DNA from 2 places in the Paenibacillus sp. FSL R5-0378 genome. Region 2 is predicted to be linked to the other one. Evidence: predicted binding sites of a transcription regulator. Region 2 holds the regulator's gene; the other holds the start of a gene.
The links. Region 2 encodes LexA, which represses DNA repair genes until DNA is damaged. Its sites were predicted from a motif close to CGAACATATGTTCG; they were not measured.

Region 1 (3,566 bases), 610 kb from region 2:
GCCGAGCAGAAACGCGTACTTTACGCCACCCGTCCGCGTCCGGTCCATATTGCCGACCAGCACCTGATCGAGCGCAGGCGGAACGAGGCCCAGCTTCAGTTCGCTCAGTCCCGTTTCCAGAATGCCGGCAAACAGCTCGAAGGCCATCTTCTCCGTACCCATCATTTCCACAATCTGATCCAGCAGCTCCAGGACCGCATCCCACAGCTGGCGGTGTTCCCTCGCCGCCTCCGGGCGCCCGGACTCCAGCGCTTCGCGGCTCCACAGGTCCAGCTTCTCGGGAATGTCGGCTTCCTCGAGCAGACGGAAGACCGCTGTGCTGAGCTCCTCGGCGCTGCCCGCCTTCTTCACCCGCTTGCCGAAGGCCAGCAGCGGCTCGCTGACCACCCTCCGGCAGTGCTCCATCAGGCTGAGAAGCTGCTCTCCGGATCTGCGTCGCTCTCCGCCGTTTTCCTCCAGGGACAGGCTCGGAATAGCTTTCCACGGGCGGCCGTCCGTCCAGCGGTATCCCTGAATTCCGCAGGCGAGGGCATAGTTCTCGAGCACGTCCATATCCTCCCGCCCCAGCGACCCGTCCAGCGGAAGCAGCAGGTCGCTCTTGATGCAGCGGAATACGTCCTCATGCCGCCAGTTCCGGCGCACGACATCCAGTGCGGAACGAATAAACTCCACCAGCGGATGGTGCAGCTCGCTTCGCTTCTGGTCGAGAAAGAACGGAATGCCGTAGTCCCGGAACAGGGGCTCCACCAAATGCTCGTAATCGCCCAAATTACGGACGAACACGGCCATTTCGCGGTATCTCGCCCCTTCCTCTCTGGCCAGGCGCAGCATCTCCCTCAAAGCCCCTTCCACTTCGGTACGCCGATTCTCGGCGGCATAGAGGGAAATCCCTTCGGTTTCCTGAACCTGCTCTCTCTCCTGCCCCTTCCAGGGAATCCGCCGGTCATAACCGCGCTCTAAATGAGCAAGCCGCGGGCTGAGGCGGAATTTGGGCAGGTCCGATGCCGGCAGTATCGAATCGTTCGTTTCGATGCCCAGCTCGTCGGCCATTCCTCTCAGCTTGATGTAAGTCGTGGCAGTCGGGTGAAACAGGTCCAGCTCATGCGGCTGCATGCTGCCGTGGTACGGCTTGTCCAGCGTGAGCACAATGGTGACCGATGACGCATGGGCCATCAGCTCGCGAACAACCCCGTATTCCTGCGGAGTCATCCCGTGGAAGCCGTCGATCCATACGTCCGCACCTTTGACATACGACGAGCTGCGAATCCCTTCAGCCAAAGTGACGAGCGTATCTTCATCATCTATATAAAGCGGTGATATTTCCTGTTCAAAGTCGCGGTACACCGTCCATAAATCCTCAAGCTTATAGCGCAGGATCGGGGCGGCCGCCTTCTGCTCCGTCAGCTGGGTCAAATGCTCTTCCAGCACGGCGGAATCTACGCAGTACCGCTTGAGCTCGGTATACAACTCGTTCAGCTTGCCTATGAAACCCAGCTGGTCACCGGAGGCGCCGAACAGCTTCAGCTCCTCTTTGCGGCGCTGAATGATTTTGTACAGCAGCATTTTTTTGCCTTCTTCGCTGATGCCGACTCTCGCCGACCCGCCGGTCTCCTGCATCACCCGGTACGCCAGGCGCCGGAAGCTGAGAACCTGCGCACGGACGCTGCCTTTGACAGCGCCCGACGATACCAGGCTGTGCTCCGCCTGGAATGAGCCCTGCTCGGGAACGAGCAGGATCAGCGGGCTGCCCTTAGGCTCTACTTTCAGCCGGGACGTAATCTCGCTTAGGATCGCCGTCGTCTTGCCGCTACCGGATCGTCCGATCAGAAAATGAACCGACATGGTGTTGCCTCCTTCGTATGTAAACCTTGAAAACTATTAAATATAAGTATAACACAACCTTTTTTGAAAAGAACGTATGTTTGCGGAACTGTAAAAAGGAGGCACTTACCGTTTTTTGCATTTATCCGATACGCTCAACCCGAAGGAACGCCGTGTCCCGGCATGCCAAACAGCGGTACAGGAGGAGGTGATCCTCTTGTACCGCTGTCTCTTGTTTTGCTTGATTTGTACGAATGCTAGTTTCCATGGCCATCATGCAGGGATCATGGTTCAGTATAGAGCGATTGAATCACCGGCTAATTTTGTTCCTTCTCCTTATCCACAAGGGTCAGCGGGGCAGGGAAGCGTTCGGAACCATCCGACTCCACGAAGTGCTGCAGGGCTGCCATCTTGTTCTCCCAGAAGCGTTCAAAATAGGAGTACCAATCCTTGAGCTCCTGCAAAGGCCCCGGGTCCAGCCGGTACCTCGTCTCGCGGCCGACCTTCCTTTCCTTCACCAGCCCTGCCTCCGACAGAATCCGCAGATGCTTGGAAACCGCCGTCCGGCTCATCGGAAAATGGCTGCTGAGCACCGTTACGGGCATCTCCTGATCGGACAGCAGCTTGAGCAGCTGGCGCCGGGTCGGGTCGGCCACGGCCTGAAACACGTCGTGCTTGGACGCAGTCGCCGTCATGCTTAAGCCTCGACGTATCTGCCCAGCTTCTGGTGGAGTCCGGCCCAGCCTTGGTCCATCGTCTCGCGCACGACCGTATGCGGCTGGTTGAACTCGGTCACTTGGTCCGCGCTCCAGCCGGAGTGGATGAGCGTCACTTCCGTTTTGCCGTCCAGCTCCTTCAGCTCGAAAACAAGCGTCCAGTCCTTGCCCCAGCGGAACGCCAGCCGGTGCGGCGGATCCACTTCGGTCACCTTGCACGGCGACATGCCGTACGGACCGGCATTAATGTGAAATTCGTGGCCTACGACGGGCTGCATGTCATTGGGCATGAACCAGGCGGACAGCCCTTCGGGAGTCGCCACCGCCTCCCACACTTTCTGGATCGGAGCCTGGAATACGCCAGTGTGGCGGATATCAGGCAAAGCATTGTTTGTTGAGTTTTCCATGTATAAGTACCTCCATATGCAGTCAATCAACCCGGTTTACATTCGAATGCGAAACCATTTGGTTTCATATGAATTATACGAAACCTTTTGGTTTCATGTCAACCCCTTGTCCTTCTGCGGCCCGTAAGCCGGAATTCAACGAAAAAAGGAGCCTTTCGGCTCCTTATATTGTTATTATAGCTCATATTTCCAAAAACAAACAGTCTACCATTTTTCACCTGACATTCTATAATGAGGACGTTCTCACTTTAAGGCAAAGGGAGGAAAGACGGTGGATATCAAGGATTCTTCAAGCTCGTCTGAAAATCAGCCCGGGACGGTCGGTTCCGCAAGAGCCGCTGCAGCGGACTGGGTGATGCACCAAGCCTCAAAGGAAAAAGGATTTATGGGCGCTTATTTCACGGGTTCCACAATCGGAATGCCGGAAGATGCCCCGATGTCTCCAAGCTCCGATATCGACGTGATGGTCGTGTCTGAACTGGCGGAGCCGCCGTTAAAACCGGGTAAGTTCATATATCGGAATACCCTGATCGAAGGCTCTTACATCTCCCTATCCGAGCTGTCCTCGGTGCAGAAGGTGCTCGTCTCACACCATCTGGCAGGCCCGTTCCGGGTGAATACG
Region 2 (3,566 bases):
TATATGCTCAAGCCGATCGGGAAAGAGCTGCTGCTCTCCATGATATCCGGACTTGCTCAGGAGATGGATCGGGAGAACGAAATCGTGCGCGAGGCGGAGCTGCTGAAGTCTAACCTGAAGTATTTGCGTGAGGCTGTATTTCAGCGCTGGGCGAGCGGACTCGATACCGGGCGCCTTGACGTCGCGTCTATAATTGAGAGCTACCCCGCATTCCAACTGGTGATGGTTAAGATGGAGAGCGACGCACCGGTGCATCTGGAGCATTTTATTATTGAAAATGTGCTTGGTGAGCTGATTGAAGCGCACGGCTGCGGATTTGTGACAAGCATGGACGAAACGAGCCTGATCGGCCTCGTCTCGCTGGGGGAAGAGGGAGGCATGAAACGCCTGACGGATGAGCTGCGCGCTAACTTGAAACGATTCGTCAAGGTGCCTTTCCAGATTCAGTCGACGGGACTCATCACAGACATTCACCGGGTGCCGGAGGAAGTGCGGCGGATGCGCCAGGAATCGGCATCGCTGGAGTACGAATACAACAACCCGGGCGGTAACCGAGCGATCGAGGTTGCGGTGCAGTACATCAAAGCGCACTACCATACGGATCTGTCCCTGGAAAAGGTAGCTTCGGTCGTGTTCCTGAATCCGGTCTACTTCAGCCAGCTGTTTAAGCAGAAGACGGGAAGCGGCTTCAAGGAATACGTCACCAATTTGAGGATCGAACAAGCCTCCAAGCTGCTGCTGCAAACGCATTTAAAGCTGGCCGACATTTCGGACAAAGTCGGATATGTGGACGTCAAGCATTTTACCCAGGTGTTCCGCAAAAAAACGGGAAAAACGCCGACGGAGTACCGTCTGGAGCAAACGGCGGATTCACGTGAGGTGTGTCCCACCTGAATCATCCTGCCTTGATCCCAACGCCGAAAAGAGCCCTTGACCTTCCTGAGTAAGGAAGAGCAAGGGCTCTATTGCTGCTTGTCCAGCATCATCTGCTAGTGAATATCGCGGAACAGCCCGACGACTTTGCCCAGAATGGTGACATGGTTCAGACGCAAAGGTTCGTAAGCCGGGTTCTCCGGTTGGAGCCGGATATGGTCCTTCTCCTTGTAAAACGTCTTCACGGTTGCTTCATCCTCATCCGTCATGGCAACGACGATGTCCCCGTTATCGGCTGTCTGCTGCTGTCTCACGATGACGTAGTCACCGTTATGAATGCCCGCCTCAATCATACTGTCTCCAACGACGGAAAGCATAAATACTTTCTCATCTCCGACATAGTGCTGCGGCAGAGGGAAGTAATCTTCAATGTTCTCCGTTGCCGTGATCGGCACCCCAGCTGTGACCTTGCCTACTACGGGAACTCTGGCGATCGTATGCGTGAACAGATTGCTGCTCTCGGATTCTTCTTGTCCCAACAGTTCAATGGCACGAGGCTTCGTAGGGTCTCTGCGGATCAAGCCTTTCTTCTCCAGTCGGTCCAAATGGCCGTGTACGGTCGAGCTGGAAGCCAACCCTACCGCCTCACCGATCTCACGGACGGACGGAGGATAACCCTTGGCGCGGACTTCATTTCTGATAAATTCCAATATCGCTTGCTGCCGGCTAGATATCTTTGACATTCCCCATCAACCCCATTTAGTAACGTTTGGTAAAATTATAACATAGAACTGCCGTTCGTACAAACATAAGTTCTAAATGATTTTGCTTTGATGGAGCGGGATTTTTACGGCTTCTGAATGAAGGAAACCCGCCTCTAAAAACATAGGAACAATTGTTCGAAAAAAGTATTGAACAAAACAAATGTTCGTGTTATATTGTTCTCATAAAACAAGAACAAACGTTTGGAGGCGTAATATTTATGCTGAAGCACACTACATACCAAAGTATTTATAATAACTCATCCGTTAACCCATCCATCAATGAAGCTATAGCATCTCCTTGGTTGAAGAAAGTACAGTCCTTCGTGCCAGGCCCTGCTTTGATCAAACTGATCTTGGCGGCCCTGATTATTTTGGTGGGATGCACAGGTGTCGTTCGCGTATTCGCGGGAACCTCGGATGATGTTCGGTTAGAGAAAAATGTCATCGTTCAGCAAGGCGATACGCTGTGGGGAATCGCTTCTGCCCATAAGCCGGAAGACATGGATATCCGCGCATACATTATGGCGGTGAAGAAGTATAACGATTTAACCAGCAGCGAAATTCAAGCCGGAGAAGTATTGGCACTCCCACAATATTAATAGAAGATAAATGATCAAGAGCTTGGAAAGGTGTGAACCTTGACAAGCTCTTTTTATCATGGCAAAGTTAGGTATGACTTGAATATTGGAGGAGTAATTGTATGGATATCGACAGCGTTGTAGAGAGAATTAATGAGCTTGCGCGCAAGCAAAAGGAATCCGGTTTAACCGAAGAGGAAATCGAAGAACGGGCCAAGCTTCGTGAGAGATACCTTCAGAATGTCCGCAGAAATTTCAGACAGCAGCTGGACTCGATTGAATGGGTGGATGAAGAGAAGAAATAACACCCGCTGCTGGATTAGACTCATACATTCGATTATGGTATAGACTGACTCAAGGTTTTGTATGGCTCACTACCGAGAACAGAATGCTTCTATGTAAGCGCACCAAGTTTTCCTTCATTTGCTTTCTATTATATAGAATGTGAAACTACAGGAATAATTGCTGTAAGCAGTATTGGGCCGTTATATATGAGGAAGTAAATAACTATATAGCCGAAAGCATTTTGAGGAGGTTCGTGAATGGCCCGTTCATGGGAAAGACAGGTAAGAAAAAATTCAGCGCAGCTGAACAAGCAGAGAAAGAAAGAGGGAAAGCCATCCATCTATAGCACGGGAGGTCCATCGGCTGACATTTATAAAGGAAGAAACTATGTGCTTCCGATTACGATGGTCGCTCTGGCCGCGGTTTACTTCCTGCTCGGAATGCTCGGACAGGAGGGTACGGCGGGAAACAGCGGCATGACCTGGATCATTATGGCCATGTACGTGTTCCTGGGCTTGATGATCTTTTTGCGCAGACCTTTCCTGCGCGTGGAGAAAAACGCCGTATCGACGATCAAGTTCAACCGGGATCGGCGACTGACCGCAGACAATATCGCCAAGATCAAGCTGGCCAAAGGCTCTGTCGTGATTGAGCCGAAGGGCAAAGGCGGCAACTGGGTGTTCACGCGCCTGATCAACCGCTACGATACCGATGCCATAGGGGAACGTCTGGAGCGTTTTGCACAGACCCACAATATCCCTTTGGAAAAATAAACAAATATAAGAGATAGCAGATGGAGAGGATGGAAGAGGATGCCGGTACAAGCTGTTTTTTTCGATTTGGACGATACGCTGTTGTGGGATGAGCGCAGCGTGAAGGAATCCTTTGAAGCGGTATGCGAGACGGCCGCCATGGCGAAGGGCATTGACGCCAAGGAGCTGGAGGAAGCGGTCCGCAATGAGGCAAGGGCGTTATATCAATCCTATGACACGTTTGCCTTTACCCAAATGATTGGAATTAACCCGTTTGAAGGACTGTGGGCCAACTTCAGCGCAGGCGAACAACC

Region 1: the regulator LexA is predicted to act here: its motif matches at 1,912-1,925, upstream of addB (helicase-exonuclease AddAB subunit AddB).

The regions. Positions count from the first base shown of each region.
Region 1 covers NZ_JBBPAY010000001.1:5,933,118-5,936,683, forward strand. The annotation lists gene addB (helicase-exonuclease AddAB subunit AddB) at 1-1,842, opposite strand, end outside; gene MKY74_RS27570 (ArsR/SmtB family transcription factor) at 2,139-2,516, opposite strand; gene MKY74_RS27575 (SRPBCC family protein) at 2,519-2,944, opposite strand; gene MKY74_RS27580 (hypothetical protein) at 3,216-3,566, shown strand, end outside.
Region 2 covers NZ_JBBPAY010000001.1:5,324,388-5,327,953, reverse strand. The annotation lists gene MKY74_RS24615 (response regulator) at 1-894, shown strand, start outside; gene lexA (transcriptional repressor LexA) at 990-1,616, opposite strand; gene MKY74_RS24605 (LysM peptidoglycan-binding domain-containing protein) at 1,856-2,236, shown strand; gene MKY74_RS24600 (DUF896 domain-containing protein) at 2,338-2,520, shown strand; gene MKY74_RS24595 (hypothetical protein) at 2,758-3,273, shown strand; gene MKY74_RS24590 (HAD family hydrolase) at 3,313-3,566, shown strand, end outside.